Regions from separate parts of the Agrobacterium sp. 6Ca8 genome, predicted to be linked through region 4. Evidence: riboswitches for the same ligand, from Rfam matches in the RefSeq annotation. Region 4 holds a riboswitch; each other region holds the start of a gene.

Region 1 (4,390 bases), on a different replicon from region 4:
GCTGGATCGATGCGCATACGGCGGGCGTCCGCGATATCGGCTACACAGGTGGCACATTCGGTCATGAGCCTGCACCGGCAAAACTCGAGTGGAAATCGACGGAACATAATCTCGATGTATATGCCGTTGCGGGTTGGCTCGCCGAAATTGAGGGAGCGCGCGCCTGGCAGGCGATGCGGGATAATACACGCAAATTTCTTGATGCGATGTGGAATGAGCAGCAGGGACGGTTTTACGTCGGCAGCCAACCTGGAAGCGACACACCCAACTCGAGCCAGTCCGGAATAGATTCCGAGCTCTGGCCCATTCTCGCCGTGCCGGAGTTTCGGGGCCGCAGTGGGCGTGTTCTGCATTGGGTTGATCGGCATTATGCGGTTGCGGGAGGTTTTGATTTTAACGACGATCGGGATGGCGTGTGGCTGGAAGGTACGGCCCAGGCCGCGCTGGCATTTCAGCAGGTCGGCGATGCCGACCGGGCCGAGGCGCTGCTTGCCACCATTGCCGCACAAATATCTCCCGATAACCTGATCTACGCGACAGTCGGGGACGAACTGACGACCGGGCTGATGATCGGGCCGACCTCGACATTTGCCGACTTCAAATATTTCAGGTTGCCGCATGTCGGGGCTACTGCCTGGGCAATCCTTGCAGCGAAAGGCTGGAACCCTTTTCTTAGAAAAAGCGGTTGTATTCGTTTTTGTGAGGGATAATCGTTCGTCTCGGCGGCAGCAGGAGGATATTGCTCCAGGCCGTTGCGCCGGAGATTGAAAACTGGGACGCATGACGCTGCTGAAAGCGGCGAAAAGCGTAAAACCGCAACGTTGACTGCCGACTAGCAGTTCCAGTGATTCAAGCCTGACAGTACGATTAACGAAGCCGAATACCGCCCACTGCCAGACCTGTCAGATGCCCGGTGCGGATCGGAACTTCCTGTGCACCTTCAACTACATGGGGCGGTTCGAAGGCCCGAGCACAAATTCGGCGGTGCTGTTGCGGATACGCGCCCGTGATGTTATCGGCCCGCAATTTAAGGGTGCTTGCCTTCGCTCATTCGTTATTTAATTCAAACGCCGATCCCTTTATTAGCGCTGCGCCGGCACAGTAGGGCATGTCCGAATAGCATCCCAACCTCCGGCGAGGCCGCTTCAATTAAACGCCTGCGGCAGGCGAAATCATGCGCGCCTTCTAGCTGCCCCAATTGCCTCCTGAACTGTCGATCGACGTACTGGCTCTTCTGGAGCGACTAAGTCTGGCGGAACGCGCTCTGGGCGCCTGGACGGTATCACCAGGCTGCTCCCGCGCTAGGAACTATTCGTGGTGTGGTCTGATCCTTTCAACTGCGTGGAGCGAGACGTTTGCCACGGCCAGGTCCGCGTATGTGAGAATCGCCTGACAACGCCGAATGCAACCTACTCGGTCGGAACCGGCGATGGAAACGCAGACTTAAGGACATAAAGATATCGTTATATGAAGTTGACCGATGGCGTAGCTTACAATATGGTCGTCACGCCTAAGGTTCCCCAGTCGTTGCACGCAACGTGCCGGGGCTAAGAGGGAAGTCGGTGCTCCGTGTCATGCGGAAAAGCCGACGCTGCCCCCGCAACTGTAAGCGGCGAGCTGAAGTCCAACATGTCACTGGTTTACCCCGGGAAGACGGACGGAAGTGATGATCCGTGAGCCAGGAGACCTGCCTTTGGTGAAATAACGTCCACGGGCGGGGTGTCCCAGTGTGCCGTAGCAACGGTTGCATTGTCGCGGCCTGTCTTGCTATGCGTCCGCAGACCCATGCCCCCAACTTTATAGGGGCACAACATGTCTCAGACCTGCATTTTTACAATCACGAGCGTACCCTTCGATGAGGACTATCGTCCTTCAGAACATACGCGCATCACCACCAATTTTGCCAATCTGGCCAGGGGCGAAAAGCGGCAGGAAAACCTGCGCAATGTCATGCGCATGATCGACAGCCGCTTCAACGCCCTCGCTCACTGGGATAATCCCAAATCGGACCGATACTCGGTCGAGTTGGAGATCATTTCGGTCGATATGAGCTTCGATGTCGCAGGTGAAAAATTTCCCCTCATCGAGATACTGAAGACGACGATCATCGATCACAAAACCAGTGAACGTATCGACGGCATTGTGGGGAATAACTTCTCCTCCTATGTGCGGGACTACGATTTCAGTATTGTGCTGCCGGAGCATAACAAGAGCGTTCCTGCCTTCAGCATTCCGGCCGACTTCGGCGATCTGCATGGAAACCTGTTCAAGTCTTTTCTGCGGTCGGATGCCTACCGCTCGCACTTTCGCAAGCCGCCGGTCATTTGCATCAGCGCCTCGACCAGCAAGACCTATTACCGGACCGAAAATCATCACCCCGTGATGGGCGTCGAATACCGGCAGAATGGGTTCTCGTCCACCGACCAGTATTTCGGGAAAATGGGATTGCAGGTTCGCTACTTCATGCCTGCAGGCAGCGTTGCGCCGTTGGCGTTCTATTTTGTTGGGGACTTGCTGGGCGACTACTCCAATATTGAGCTAATCGGCGTCATCAGCACGATGGAAACGTTTCAGAGAATTTATCGCCCCGAAATCTACAATGCGAACGCAGCAGCCGGGACATTTTACCAGCCCAACCTGAAGCACCAGGACTATTCGCTGACCCGGGTCATTTACGATCGCGACGAACGAAATCGCTTGGCGGTGGATCAGGGTAAGTTCACCGAAAAACACTTCATCAAGCCATACCGCGCCGTCCTTGAGCAACTGTTTGCTCACCGCCCCGCCTGAGCATCACTTATAAGAGGTCCCACCGTGAAGAAACTTCTCCCCACATCGACCGCTGGCAGCCTGCCGAAACCCTCCTGGCTTGCGCAGCCCGAAAAACTGTGGTCGCCCTGGAAGCTGGAGGGCGAGGAATTACTGGAAGGCAAGAGAGATGCCCTGCGCCTTTCACTGGACGATCAGCAACAGGCCGGCATCGACATCGTCAGTGATGGCGAGCAAACACGCCAACATTTCGTCACGACTTTCATCGAGCACCTCGACGGGGTCGATTTTGCAAAACGCGAGACAGTCAGAATTCGCGATCGCTACGATGCGAGTGTCCCGACAGTCGTCGGCGCCGTGTCTCGCCAGAAGTCCGTGTTCGTCGAAGACGCCAAGTTTTTGCGCCAGCAGACCAAACAACCCATCAAATGGGCGTTGCCGGGTCCGATGACGATGATCGATACTCTCTTTGATGGCCATTATAAGAGCCGTGAAAAGCTTGCCTGGGAATTTGCCGGGATACTCAACGAGGAAGCAAAGGAATTGGAGGCTGCCGGCGTCGATATCATCCAGTTCGACGAACCTGCGTTCAACGTTTTCTTTGACGATGTGAATGACTGGGGTGTCGCCACTTTGGACAGGGCGATTGAAGGGCTGAAGTGCGAGACCGCCGTCCATATCTGCTACGGTTACGGCATAAAGGCCAATACGGATTGGAAAAAGACACTCGGGTCAGAATGGCGGCAGTATGAGGAAACTCTCCCCAGGCTGCAGAAATCCGGCATCGGTATGATCTCCCTCGAATGCCACAATTCTCATGTCCCAATGGATCTTCTGGAACTTGTTCGAGGTAAGAAAGTGATGGTCGGGGCCATCGATGTGGCAAGCAATACCATCGAAACCCCGGAGGAAGTCGCTGCAACGCTGCGAAAGGCGCTTAAGTTTGTCGACGCAGATAAACTTTGCCCCTGCACCAATTGCGGCATGGCCCCCCTGTCTCGTCGTGTGGCAAGAGACAAGCTGAATTCCTTGAGCGCAGGAGCTGAGATCGTCCGAAGAGAGCTCACTGTTTAGTTTTTTGATAGTCTGAACCTGCGGATGGCAGCCGTTCGCCGCCACCGCGCCCATCGCGACAAACGCTGGGAGACTTACGAATGGCTATAAGGTCACGGCGCGGATCATCCTGAAGGCTTCGACGGATGTCCGCCTCTTGGCGCAAAGCTGCCAAGACGGCCTGTTCAAGCAATTCCGAAGAGCAGGTCGTCGCCAGATTAGAAAATTTACACATTCATTACAACTCAACTGAGGATTTGATGGTTTTGATCCTGTCGAGGGTTAAGACAAGTCGCCGGCCGCGGTAGTTCCGTCGCTATCCACCGTCCACGAACCCGTCTACGTCAAACAGGTGCTGCTTGCTTTGCACTATTGCACTCGATATTCGCGTGGCGCGACACCGAACTGGTTCCGAAACGATCGGCTGAAATGCGAGAGGTCATTGAATCCCCATCGGAAAGCGATCTCTCCAATAGAGCTGCCACCTTTGGTACGCAGATCGTCCGCGCATTTTTGCAACCTTTGCCGAAGCAAGAACTGGCTAAATGTCTCGCCGCTGTCTTCCAGC
Region 2 (4,390 bases), on a different replicon from region 4:
GCCGACCAGCGCAGTAATCACGCCGATCGGCAGCACCTGCCCCGGAATGACGGTGCGCGAGAGAATATCTGCGATGATCATGAAAATTGCACCGGTCAGCGCCGTCACCGGCAGCAACATGCCGTGGCGAACGCCAACGAAGATGCGCGCCGCATGCGGGATGACGAGACCGACGAAGCCGATAGAACCGACCAGCGACACCATGACTGCCGTCATGACCGCCGAAACCGAGATCAGCACCGCATATACCCGGCGCACTGGAATACCGAGCGAAGCTGCTGCCTGACCGCCGAAAGCGAAAGCATCAAGCGCGCGTGCGTACCAGAGGCACACCCCAAGACCCGCAATACTGACCGGCAAAGCCAGCCAGACATCCGGCCAGCGCACGCCCGAAAGATTACCCAGCAGCCAGAACATGATGCCGCGCGCCTGTTCGGCATTGGCGGATTTGGTGACGATGAACGACGTCATGGCGTTGAACAGTTGCGAACCGGCGACCCCCGCCAGGATGATGGCGCTGTTGCCGTGCCCTGCCCGCACCGCCAGAAGGCTGACAAGCGAAAAAGCCACAAAAGCTCCGATAAGGGCGCCGGCCGGCATCGTCAGGAACCCCGCCCCGAAGCCCAGAAGCGCCACGGCCACGGCCCCGGTTGAGGCGCCTGCGGAAATACCGAGGATATAGGGATCGGCGAGCGGGTTGCGCAGGAGTGATTGAAGCACCGCACCGGCCAGCGCCAGCGAGGCGCCACAGCACGCGGCAACGACGGCGCGGCTGAGGCGGTAGCTCCAGACGATGCCCTCATCCAGCGGCTCCAGCGGATAACCCGCATGGAAGACACGATTGGCAATGGTTTTTGCCACGACGTCGAACGGAATGGCAGTCTCGCCGATGGCCGCACCGGCCATCAGCGCGACGAGCAGCAGGGCGAGTGCGGCAAAAGCCAGACCCGCCCTGCCAAGATTGACGGAAAGACCGTTCACTTGGCGAGACCGGCTGTGGAAATCGCCTCGGCCAGCGTTTCAATGCCTTCGATCGTGCGGATGGTCGGGTTCATCGCCTGCGCGTCCATTTCGAAGACATGGGCCGCCTTGACGGCGGGCATGATGCTGGCAACCGGATCGGTAGCAAGGAACTTGAGCTTGACGGCGACGTCATCGGCGGGGAAACGCCGGCGGTCCATCTTGCCGGCAACGATCACGGACGGATTGGCCTTGGCGATGGTTTCCCAGCCAACAGTCGGCCATTCCTCATCGCTTTCGATAACGTTCTTCAGTCCGAGCGCGGACATGATGTAACCCGGCGCACCATTGCGGCCCGCCACGTAAGGATCGATATCCAGCTCGGCGCTGGAGAACCAGAATACTGCTGAAATCTTGCCATTCGCCGAAGCGATCTTGGCGCGGGCGGCTTCCTCACGCTTTTTCAGGTCGGCAACGACTTCCTCGCCGCGATCCTGCACGTTGAAAATTTTAGCAAGGTCGCGGACCTCCTGGTAGATCAGGTCCATGGTGAAAACGGACTTGCGCACGCCGTCGCCGCCGCCGGAATTGTCCTTGCCCATGCAATCGGCAGGGGAGGTATAAACGGGAATACCGAGTTCGGCGAATTGCTCCGGTGTTCCGACAACGCCTTCGGGACCGATCTGCCACTGGAACTGCGTCGTCACGAGGTCCGGCCTCTTGCCAACCACCGCCTCGAAGCTCGGATCATTGTCGGCAAGCCGCTCCACCTTGGCATTGGCGTCTTCGTAACCCTTCAGAACCGGGCCGATCCACAGCGCCGTGCCTACCACCTTGTCGGCCACGCCGAGCAGATAGAGAACCTCGGTCGTGCTCTGGCCGACCGATACTGTGCGGGCGGGCGCCTGCTTGAAGGTGATTTCGTGGCCGCAGCTATTGATCGTCAGCGGATAGGTGGTTTCGGCAGCCTGAGCGGCACCGGCGGGCAAGGCCGCTAATGCGACAGCCAGAAGACCGGCGGAAACCGGCAGGCGTTTGAAATGAAACATATGTTCTCCAGTCTAAATAAAGTGGCGTGATCCGCAGGCCGCGCGTCAAAACGCGTAGTGACAGAGCGACAACAAGTGTGGAGATGGAGAACGGGACTCTAAATACGTTTCCGCGGACGGAAAGGTCATAATCAGCTCCTCTTCCGGGCATCCCCGCCCGTAACGATGGTCAATATTATGACGGCAGGTCTCCTGGCTCGCGAATATGCGCCGTTCATCTGCCTTCCCGCACCTTGAAGGGTGCAGTGGCATGACGCTTTTCAGGCGTCACGAGGATGAGCGGCAATCCGCTTACAGTTGCGGGGGCAGCCACGGCATTGGGCGATAGAAATCACCCGCACCATGTTCCCTATTAATCCCTTTGCCCTTCGGCTTCAGGAACCGTCACTTTCTGACATAAGGGGCAAGCGCCGGGGCGTCAATTGCGATAGTGCTGCAGCTCAGCACAAAGACGGACCCGCCAACGCGAAAATTTTTGTAGCGCCGGAAGGCGCCGGTTGCGGCGCGTCTTTGGACATGGTGGTAAGGCTTTCAATCACCACCAGCCCGGATTGCGCAATAAAATCAATAAAGAGATTGTTGTCGCTGATGGTGTCGAGCCGCACCAGCTCATCGTCAAGATCGGTAAAATGCCGCCTCACAAGCGCAATCGCATCCATGTCCGCACCCGCAACGACCGGACCGATAATGTGGCCCCGCCCCGCCGCACGGCGCAGCGCAAAAGCGGTAAGACGGTCCGCCTCAAACACACCGTAACCCGCATTCTGCGTCAAAAGTCGCTGTAAAACGTTCCGGCGCGAAACGCCAAAAGCCGACCGGTCTAGTTCCACAACATCAGTCAGATGACCTGCGGATAACGGCTCTATTCGTTGTTTTCTGCCGGGCGGCGGTATCTCGAAAAGGCAATTCGCCCTTCCCCGGAACAGATATACTTTTTCCGCATCGCCGGCAAAACCCAACCTTGAAAACAACCGCCGCGACGCTCCCGTCGCGTTCAACCGCAGGGAGACCGTGGGGAATTTCGCGACAAGTTTCTGCACCAGCCATGGTGCTACGCCCTGCCCCTGCAAACGGGGCGAAACAATGACCATGCCGAGCGTCGCAAACCCCTGATCATAGGGAAAGAGCATCGCGGTTGCGACAACACGGTCGATCTCATCGAGCGCAGCGAGACCCACGCCGCATTGCCGCAGAAAACACCATTCATTCGCGTGATATCGCCATCCGACGGCCATGGAGAGTGCATGCAGATGATCGGCATCCACGTCCGCGATATCCACGGTCCGCAGCTCGAAACTATCGACTTTGAGCAGGTCCATAACCAACGGCCCTCATCCCCTACGGCTCAGAACCTTCATCCGGTCCCGGCCTAGCCCACGACATCCGACGGTAGCCGGTTACGCCAGCACGAATTTTCTGAAAGCACTGGAAGGTCACAACAATCTACCGAAATCATTCGCATTTCAGCAGATAAACGTCGCAGTCCATTCTAAGCTTTCGGGATGACAATCCGGTCAGCGGAGACGACCATTGAACGCAATCGAAATCCTTGAGCGTCTCGTCGGTTTCCCGTCGGTCGTTGGAACCGCCAATGGCGATATTGCCGGCTGGATCGCCGATTATCTTGAAAGCCACGGCGCGAAAGTATCGCTGCTTGCGGGACCGGAGGGCGACCGCGCCAATCTCTTCGCCACCTTCGGCCCGGCCGATCGCGCCGGCTATGTTTTGTCCGGCCATATGGATGTCGTACCCGCCAGCGAGCCGGAATGGTCTTCCGATCCCTTTACACTGCGGGCGGAAAATGATCGTCTCTACGGGCGCGGAACCACCGACATGAAGGGTTTTCTGGCCACGGTTCTCGCCGCGGCGCCTGCATTTTCGCGCATGGCGCTGAAACGTCCCGTGCATATCGCCTTTTCCTACGACGAGGAGGCGGGTTGCCGTGGCGTTCCGCATCTTCTCGCCAGATTGCCTGAACTGTGCGCCCAGCCGGCGGGCGCAATTATCGGCGAACCGAGCAATATGCGGGCGGTTCGTGCACACAAGGGCAAAGCAGCAGCTCGCATTACCATCCGTGGCCGTTCCGGCCATTCGTCCCGCCCTGATCAGGGGGTGAATGCCATTCACCTGATGACCGGCATCATGGCAAAGGCCGTGGAGACGGCACATGAGCTGACGAAAGGCCCCTTTGAAGCGACTTTCGAGCCACCCTACTCCTCGCTGCAGATCGGCACGATGAAGGGCGGCCAGGCGATCAACATCATCCCCGATTTCTCGGCCATCGAGCTGGAAGCGCGGGCGATTTCCGGCACATCGCCGCTTGAACTGCTCGGGCCGGTTCGCGCAAGCGTCGAGGCTCTTGCAGCAAAGGGTGTCGATAT
Region 3 (4,390 bases), 740 kb from region 4:
TAACGCAGTTTTGAACATGCTGTTGCCGCATTGCGGCAACAGCTTATGTTATCTTCCTGAAACACGGATTTCCCGAAGCATAACACCCTCGCCACCGGCCGGGGACATCGAACGGATCGCACCATTGACCCGGCGCCGCAGCATTATCGGCCTCCTGCTTCCCCTTGTTTTCATCGCCCCGGCCGCTGCTTTCGCGGATCAGGTCTGCGATACGCTTTATGCGCAGCTGCGCGAACCTCCGCGTGTCATCGGCAACACCGCCGAGGTACGGCGTTACGCCAATGCGCTCACCCGCCAGAACATCGAGATCCGCAGGATCAGGAACGATCTGCGCCGTTACGGCTGTTCATCCGCAAGCGTCACCGTTTATGGCAGCCCGAATGCCGAACTCTGCGCGGAGATCAGCGACGCGATGGCCGATGCGCAGAGCGAACGCGATGCCATCATCCGTGACCGCGACTATGCCATGGCGGCCCAGGGCAGCGATGATGGCGACATCAGACGCCAGCGCATTCTCGCCGCACTCGACGCCAATGGCTGCAGCGCCATTCCGGAAACAGAAGCGCACCAGCCGACGGCACCCGATGTGACACGTTACCCCGACGCCTTCGGCGAACAGAGCAATCCGCCAGGACAGGCAGGGCTTTCGCCATACCCCAATGCCGCTGCTGAAGGCGGGCTCAGGACGCTGTGCGTGCGCACCTGCGACGGCTCGTTCTTCCCCATCGCTTCCAATGCCTCGCCGCTCGATTTCCGTGCGCAGGCCGAACAATGCCAGAAAATGTGTCCGGGTACGCAGACGGAGCTTTATTTCCACTCCATGACGGAGCAGGAAACGGCTGACATGGTCTCGGCTGAAACAGGAAAGCCCTACAAGGACCTGCCGACCGCCTTTGCCTATCGAAATGCCTCAACGAAAGCCCCAGGCTGCGCCTGCAACATGGCCGCCTATCACGAGGAGATGAAGCAGCAGGAGGCTGCGCGGCCGGAAGCTGAGAAACCCTATTCCAGCATCACGACCATTCCATCACCGCAAGGTGACACCCCCAAAAAACCCACCGAACTGCAGCAGGCCGCAAAGCCGCCGGAACAACCGGTTCCGGAACGCGACTATGACCCGAACAACAGCAAGGTCCGCGTCATCGGCCCTAAATTCCTGCCCGACCAGACAGGCCGGATCGACCTGAAGAACCCGGCGCTGAAGGGCATTCAGCCGCAGCAATAGCTCCCATCAGGCACACGGTATGGAGTTGGCAACGCTCTGTCTCACTCACAAGACGGTCGCGTCTTCTCTTTACCGTCCACCCCAGCGATTGCGAAACACCAGCTCCTCCAGCGGCACGCGCTGGCGCCACCCCTTCACCGCCAGTTCCGGCTCGGTATAAAGTGTATCGACGCGGCCGAGGCATAGCCAGGCGACGATCTCGATGTGGTCGGGAATCTCCAGAATGGTACGAATGTCGCTATCGTGGAAAATGCTGACCCAGCCGACGCCGATGCCTTCGGCGCGCGCTGCAAGCCAGAGGTTCTGGATGGCGCAGACGGTGGAATAGACATCGGTGCGCGGATTGTGGGTGCGGCCCAGCACCACCTTGCCGCCACGCGTCGGATCGCAGGTGACGCAGATGCTGAGCGGCGCCTTGCGGATGCCCTCAAGCTTGAGGCTGCGGTAAAGCGCCTGCTGCTCCCCCTCGAACATCGCCGCCGCCTCGCCATTGGCGCGGCTGAAGGCAACCCAGGCTGCCTGCCTGACCGCACCGTCAGTGACGAGCGTGAAATTCCACGGCTGCATGAAACCGACTGATGGCGCGGAATGCGCCGCCTTCAGCAAGCGCTCGACCACATCTTCCGGCAATGGATCCGGAAGGAACTGGTCGCGCACATCACGGCGGGTTTCGATGGCACGGTAGATCGCCTCTCGCTCTCCCTCGGAAAACGGGTAGGCGGGCGAAAGCGCGTGATCGAATGCATCGGCGTCGAGCGAACTGGTCGCGAGTGGATCGGTCGGCATCGTCTATCCCCAACAATGCTGGCGCGCCGCCACGAAAACCGGCTCCGGTTTTCACCTGCACGACGCGCTGCTGCAACAACCTGCCGCCGTCCACGCGGTCTGGTCTATCCTGTCAGGCCGGTCTTCTGACTCGGCTTCGTCCGCCCACTTTCGCCTTCCCGAATGGATTCAGTGGCATCAAGAAAAAGGGCATCCGCCTCACAGCGCTGGGCACGTTCCGGTCTTGCACCGGATTCCCGATTCTCCCGCCCTAAAGGGCAGGCACCTGACGAAGAAGCTTATGAGCAACAAAGATTGCAAATACAAGTATCTTGCGCAGCGATGCGGCAATGTGACCGTGGCCACCTCACCTGCGTATTGCGGCCTTCAGCCGCCGCGCAGACGCGCGCCGGCTGAAGCACTCCCTACCGCATCACCCAACGGGAAAATACCGCACATAAGCGAACTCATCCCCGTCCGGTGACCAGTTGGGCGAATTCATCGTTCCCTGCCCGCCGAAAAGGTCAAACAGCGTTTCGGCATTGCCGCCATCCATATCCATCAGCCGCACGCGCACGTTGAGGTCGCGCGGATGGTCGAAGACTTCGGCGTCGTAGGAGACGAAGACGACTTTGTCACCGCTGGGGGACGGATGCGGGAACCAGTCGCCATAGGCGCTGTCGGTGATACGCTCGACGGCCGAGCCATCCACCCGCACGCGCCAGATCTGCATCTGGCCGGTGCGGCTGGAGTTGAAATAGATCCATTCTCCATCCGGCGAATAATCCGGCCCGTCATTGCGGCCCTCACCATGGGTAAGGCGTGTCTCAACGCCGCTGTCTATGTCCATGGAATAAATATCGAAAACCTGATCGCGAATGCCGCAATAGGCGAAACCTTTCCCGTCCGGCGACCAGCCGTGCCAGTAGGACGGAAGGTTCTTAGTCATCAGACGCGGCGTTCCGCCCGTCGAAGGCAGCAGATAGATGGCACTCTTGCCGAACTCCACCTTGTCGGAAATGGCATAAAGCGAACCGTCAGGCGAAATGCCGTGGTCATTGTTGCAGATTGTCGCAAAGCCGGTATCGACCTTTTCCGGCGAAGGGTCGCCGGCAAGTGACAGGCGATAAAGCAGACCGTCGCAGTTCAGAAGCAGGTATTTCCCGTCCGGCGACCAGTTCGGAGCCTCGAACAGCTCCGGCGTCTGCCAGACCACCCGCATCTGCCGAGTGCGGGTGTTGAAGATTTCGATGGAACTGCGCATGCTGCCTCCCGGGCCTGTCGATCGTCTGGCGTGGAGCGTTGAATGGCACAAACATTCCGTTTGCATCCGCCACCGCCGTGATTATGATCCTATTGCCGCAGGCACCGCCCTGCAAATTCAAATAGGAAAAAACAGCAGCGTGCCGGCACCGCCCGCACCCCTGCCCGTTTCTCCCAGATCCGAGGTTCCGCGATGAACACCATCGCCGATCACGGCATCCGCTTCGGTCGGATCGCCGCAATGCTTCCTGTCAAGAATATCGAGAAGGCCCATGACTTTTATGTCCGTGTGCTGGGCTTCGAAAAGACCTTCGAAAACGGCAACCCTGTCGGTTTCATGATCTTGAAACAAGGTAATGCCGAGTTGCACCTGACATTGCAGTCGACGCACAAACCGGCCCCCTTTAATGTGGCGCATATGCTGGTCAGCGACGTCGACTCGCTGCACGCGCTTTGCGAAAGCCACGGGCTTCGCATCATCAAAAGTCTGCAGGACAAGGATTATGGCCTGCGGGCTTTCGTTTTCGAAGACCCGGATGGCAACCGCATCGATGTGGGGCAGGTTATTTAACGAGATAGGGAAACGGCGGGGCGTGTCCGCGCCGTTGGAGGAAAAGGATGCTTCTTCGCCATCGATATATGGCGAATCCGCAGCATCCGCACTCCGTCACCCCGAACTAGATTCGGGGTCCAGCAAGCTCCCTCCATGCCCTCCTTCGACTACCTGTCCCTGAACCGGTTGGTAATCGGATAACGGCGATCGCGGCCGAAGTTCTTCTTGGTGATCTTCACCCCGGGCGCGGATTGGCGGCGTTTGTATTCGGCGAGATAGAGCAGATGCTCGATCCGGTGCACCGTCGCGATATCATGGCCACGCGCGAGGATCTCCTCGACCGACATTTCCTTTTCCACCAGGCACTCCAGAATATCGTCCAGCACCGGATAGGGCGGTAGCGAATCCTGGTCTGTCTGGTTGGGTCGCAATTCAGCGGATGGCGCCTTGGAGATGATATTGGCGGGGATCACTTCGCCGGATGGCCCGAGCGCGCCCGGCGGCACATGGGAATTGCGCCAACTGGAGATGGCGTAGACCTGCATCTTGTAGAGGTCCTTGATGGGATTGAAACCGCCATTCAT
Region 4 (4,390 bases):
CGCCATGCGGAAAGGGCATCCTCGCGCCGTTATCGCGCGTTCGGCATCTGCCGGAATCAAGGAGAGAGTGTATGAAACTGAAAACCATCGCGGCGGCCATGCTTTTCGGCTGTCTTTGCGCCGGAGCGGTCTACGCTGCCGGCGAAGTCGAAAAACGTGAAGGCATGATGAAGCAGATCGGCGGCTCCATGGGGGCGCTTGCTGCCATCTCCAAGGGCCAGAAGCCTTATGACGCCGAAGCCGTAAAGGCTGCCGTGACGACCATCAGCACCAACGCCAAGGCTTTCCCCGACCAGTTTCCCCCGGGCAGCGAGACCGGCAGTGCTGCGGCACCCGCGATCTGGGAAAATTTCGATGACTTCAAGTCCAAGGCCGCCAAGCTCGGTGCCGATGCGGACAAGGTCCTCGCCAGCCTTCCCGCCGATCAGGCAGGCGTCACCACCGCCATGCAGACCCTCGGTGCCGATTGTGGTGCGTGCCACCAGACCTACCGTCTGAAGAAGTGATCCTATTAAGAACGCCGCTTCCCGGCGGCGTTTTTTTCAGCGGGAATGATGCCTGATCTCATCAGGTGATAATGGGGAGAGGGGTCATGGCCTCCATTTGGACGAAGCTCGCGGGCGGGATCGCGGTGGCGGCCATTGCCGGTTTCGGCATTTTCGCCTGGGTCACCGCGCCTGTGCGTCAGGCACCCAGCCACTGGGTGAGCCTTGGCGAGCCGGACCTTGCCAATGGCGAAACGCTGTTCTGGGCGGGCGGCTGCGCAAGTTGCCATGCGGCACCAGATGCCAAGGGCGATGCGCTTTTGACGCTTTCGGGCGGGCAAGCGTTGAAAAGCCCCTTCGGCACCTTTCATGTGCCCAATATTTCCTCCGATCCGCAGCATGGCATTGGCGGCTGGACGCTTTCGGAATTCGGCGATGCGATGACGCGCGGCGTCGGCAAGAACGGCGAACATCTCTACCCGTCCTTCCCTTACGCCTCCTATGCCCGCATGACGCAGAAGGACATCAACGACCTCTTCGGTTATCTGCGGGTTCTGCCCGCCAGCCAGAATGACGCGCCGGATCACGAACTGCCGTTCCCCTTCAACATGCGCATGGCATTGGGCGGCTGGAAATTCCTCTATTTCGATACATCCGCGCCACCCCGCGTCGAGCTTGCCGATGCCAATGCCGAATTGCTGCGCGGCCAATATCTGGTGGAAGGCCCGGGCCATTGCGGCGAATGTCACACGCCGCGCAATGCGCTTGGCGGTTTTCTCGATGGCAAATGGCTGGCCGGTGGTCCAAATCCCGAAGGCGAGGGCCGCATTCCCGATATTACCCCCGGCTCGCAGAGCGTCGGAAGCTGGGAGGCGGCCGATATTGCCAACTATCTGGAAACCGGCTTCACCCCGGAATTCGACAGCGTCGGCGGCTCCATGGTCAAGGTGCAGCAGAACATGGCGCATCTGACGGCCGAAGACCGCAATGCGATCGCCGCCTATCTGAAGGCCATCCCGGCACGGTAGCCCTTTGCCGTCATGCCTGACTTGATCCGGCATCCAGCCACGGCGCGCAATTCTCACGCCGGCCTGCCATTGACTCCCACCCACACCCATCGGATAACGATCCTGTGATGGTTCCTTCCGGGCGTTCCGGAAGGTGAAAAGGGAACACGATAGGGAGACATCCTCATTCGTGGCTGCCCCCGCAACTGTGAGCGGAGAGCCTGAAACGAAATGCCACTGGTAAGCATCTCGCCGGATATGGGCGAGGGCAATGCCGGGAAGGTGTTTCAGGTTTTGACCCGTAAGCCAGGAGACCTGCCATCACGGAAATGTCCATGCCGGCGGGGTGTCCGGAAGAGCGGAATTTCAGGGTGGTGGTGCTTGAACGTGCCGCCCTGTGTCAGTCTCGTATCCCCGTGGTGAAGTGTATCGCATGCGGCTGCACGGCGTTTGCCGTTCCGCCGCGTCTAAAGGCGCGGGGTCGCGCCGTAAGAGGGGTCACCATGTCCATCAACCAGAATACGGCAAATGCCGCCGTTCCAGCAAAAACGGGCAGCTTCGCGCAATCGCTGACGGCGATCGTGCTTGGTCTGTTCGTCGTCGGTTTTGTCGGCTTTTCGCATGTGGAAGCCGTTCACAACGCCGCGCATGACACACGTCATGCCAATGCTTTCCCTTGCCATTGAGGTGGGAAGCATGTCGTTCTTTCGCAATATCGTTTTTACCGCCGTCCTCGTCGGCATCGTTGGCGGCTTCGCCGTTTCGGCCATGCAGGCTTTCGGCACCACGCCGCTGATCCTGAAGGCGGAAACCTATGAAAATGCCGGTGGCGAAGCGCCCCACAGCCATGATGCTCCGGCCACGACCGGCGCTGCCGTTCCCGCGCACGAGCATAACGAGGAAGCCTGGTCTCCAGCCGACGGCTTCGAGCGCACCGCCTATACGGTCGCCGCCAACGTGCTGACCGCCATCGGTTATGCGCTGGTGCTGACCGGCCTCATCTCGCTGCGCGGCACCGATGCCGGCTGGCGCGAAGGCCTTTTGTGGGGTGTGGCCGGTTTTGCCGCCGTCATGCTTGCGCCGATGATCGGCCTGCCGCCGGAACTACCGGGCAGCCCGGCGGCCGCGCTTGAGGCGCGTCAAATCTGGTGGCTTTCGACGGTTGCGGCGACCGCAGGCGGCATTGCGCTGATCGCATTCCGCCGCGAACCCTGGGCAATCGTGCTCGCACTGGTGTTGATCGTTGCACCACATGTGGTGGGCGCGCCCCTGCCGCCGGAAGGTGAACATGCGCTGGCACCGCTGCCGCTGGAACGACAGTTCATCGTTGCCGCCACCGTGACCAGCTTTGTCTTCTGGGCCTTGCTCGGAACATTGAGCGCGTTTTTCCTGAAGCGCTTCCAGCAGGCTTGAAACCATGCAGGACGCAGCCGAATGGAGTGAGGAACTCGACGCGCTGCGTTTTGCCGTTCCCGGTCACGGCGCTTTCTGCGCCGTGCATCGCCTTGCCTTCAAGGCAGTCCTCGGCGTCAGCCCGGAACGGGAAGCGGCGCTCGCCTATTTTCATGAGAATGAGGCTGCCTTTACGGCCGCAGCCCTTGCCAAGATCAAGCGCTCGGCTTTGCCGGCCGGTCGCAGTCTGCATCTCAACAGCCGCGATATCCGCCGTGCGATTGCGGGGGAGGGCGGGGATGTCGCGCCCCGTGTCTGCCGGGTGCTTGATCAGGGGTGATTTGTGATGGTCTCGCGGCTTAACTTCCCCACCACCTCATTCCTGTGACAAGCACAGGAATGAGGTGGGAGGATCCGCAAAACTCTCGACACCAAGGTGAGCCTCACCGGTGCTCCGCCGCAAAAATTCCAAGTTCCGCCTCGGCTTCCGGACCAAAGAGGCCGAGGTGTTTCAGAATTTCCACTGCGAAACTGACGGGTGCACTGCCGGCTGCGGTTACGATGCCGCCATCGCTGACCGCCTTCGGCTGGTCGCGATAGAGCGCTTCGCCGCGATAGGACGGATAGGCCTTGTGAGAGGCGAGCGAATTGCCGGTATGGGCGACGTCATCAAGGGCGCCCGTGCCTGCAAGCGCGCTGGCAGCCGCGCAGATGCCGGCAACCAGTCGGCCCTTCTCGCGAAACCGCTGTACCAGCCCGCCAAGATCGACAGCCGTTCCCTTTTCCCAGCTGAGGCCGCCGGGAATGACGAGCGCATCGATGTTAGCAGGATCAAGCGCGTCATAGGATGTGTTGGGCGTAACGTTGAGCCCGCCCATTGAAACCACGGGCCGGCCGTCCGGGGTTGCATAAACGATCTCGACGCCGAGATAGCCGCGCGCGGCGGCGGCAAGCAGCGCCGGTTCCCAGTCCGCAAAATCCTGCGCAAGCGCAATGGCAATCCGTGTCATGGCCGTCTCCGAAGGTTGCAATCAGGCGATAGACTGCATGTAGCGCATGCCGGTGACCGGGCGCGGCGCGAAATCCATGCTTTCGTAGAAACGATGCGCGGCGACATTGCCGGTCGTGGCGCTGACGGAAAGATAGTCGCAACCGAGGCGCTTGGCGATATCGCGGGCGCGGGAAACCAGGTGCTGGCCGGTGCCATGGCCGCGGTGACCGTCACGCACGAAAAGATGGTGCAGCTCAAGCCCGCGGCGGCCTTCCTGCGCCCTGTAGAGCGGCAGCATCAGGGCGTAACCGATCAATGCGCCGTCGGCTTCCGCCACCAGCCCATGCACCCAGGGAAGCGGGCCGAACAGGTCGCGTTCCAGTTTCGCCGGCGTAATCGCCGCCGCATCGCCATGAAAGGTGGCAAGCAGGGTGATCATCTCATTGAGCTCAGGCAAATCGGTCTTGCGTGCGCCACGAATGATGACGACGGGCGGTCTTTCCAGTGTAAGGGAA

Evidence for each region. Region 4 has a riboswitch for cobalamin ahead of ACZ5A6_RS02905 (CbtB domain-containing protein). Riboswitches for the same ligand answer to the same signal wherever they lie in the genome.
Region 1: it holds a riboswitch for cobalamin, as region 4 does, so the genes downstream of both, ACZ5A6_RS26220 (DUF1852 domain-containing protein) here and ACZ5A6_RS02905 (CbtB domain-containing protein) in region 4, are expected to answer to the same signal.
Region 2: it holds a riboswitch for cobalamin, as region 4 does, so the genes downstream of both, ACZ5A6_RS16665 (ABC transporter substrate-binding protein) here and ACZ5A6_RS02905 (CbtB domain-containing protein) in region 4, are expected to answer to the same signal.
Region 3: it holds a riboswitch for cobalamin, as region 4 does, so the genes downstream of both, bluB (5,6-dimethylbenzimidazole synthase) here and ACZ5A6_RS02905 (CbtB domain-containing protein) in region 4, are expected to answer to the same signal.

The regions. Positions count from the first base shown of each region.
Region 1 covers NZ_AP026435.1:530,182-534,571, forward strand. Annotated here, with positions in the region: gene ACZ5A6_RS26210 (hypothetical protein) at 1-710, shown strand, start outside; partial or broken gene ACZ5A6_RS26215 (Fic family protein) at 1,154-1,302, shown strand; cobalamin riboswitch at 1,497-1,709, shown strand; gene ACZ5A6_RS26220 (DUF1852 domain-containing protein) at 1,813-2,790, shown strand; gene ACZ5A6_RS26225 (methionine synthase) at 2,815-3,843, shown strand; gene ACZ5A6_RS26230 (helix-turn-helix domain-containing protein) at 4,192-4,390, opposite strand, start outside.
Region 2 covers NZ_AP026434.1:524,440-528,829, reverse strand. Annotated here, with positions in the region: gene ACZ5A6_RS16670 (FecCD family ABC transporter permease) at 1-981, opposite strand, end outside; gene ACZ5A6_RS16665 (ABC transporter substrate-binding protein) at 978-2,009, opposite strand; cobalamin riboswitch at 2,175-2,410, opposite strand; gene ACZ5A6_RS16660 (GNAT family N-acetyltransferase) at 2,450-3,328, opposite strand; gene argE (acetylornithine deacetylase) at 3,540-4,390, shown strand, end outside.
Region 3 covers NZ_AP026433.1:1,316,454-1,320,843, forward strand. Annotated here, with positions in the region: gene ACZ5A6_RS06540 (DUF2865 domain-containing protein) at 125-1,225, shown strand; gene bluB (5,6-dimethylbenzimidazole synthase) at 1,295-2,011, opposite strand; cobalamin riboswitch at 2,110-2,295, opposite strand; gene ACZ5A6_RS06550 (TolB family protein) at 2,424-3,254, opposite strand; gene ACZ5A6_RS06555 (glyoxalase superfamily protein) at 3,447-3,824, shown strand; gene ACZ5A6_RS06560 (NAD+ synthase) at 3,974-4,390, opposite strand, start outside.
Region 4 covers NZ_AP026433.1:580,159-584,548, forward strand. Annotated here, with positions in the region: gene ACZ5A6_RS02895 (c-type cytochrome) at 72-506, shown strand; gene ACZ5A6_RS02900 (c-type cytochrome) at 593-1,513, shown strand; cobalamin riboswitch at 1,605-1,829, shown strand; gene ACZ5A6_RS02905 (CbtB domain-containing protein) at 1,996-2,178, shown strand; gene ACZ5A6_RS02910 (CbtA family protein) at 2,189-2,905, shown strand; gene ACZ5A6_RS02915 (hypothetical protein) at 2,910-3,224, shown strand; gene ACZ5A6_RS02920 (type 1 glutamine amidotransferase family protein) at 3,328-3,894, opposite strand; gene ACZ5A6_RS02925 (GNAT family N-acetyltransferase) at 3,916-4,390, opposite strand, start outside.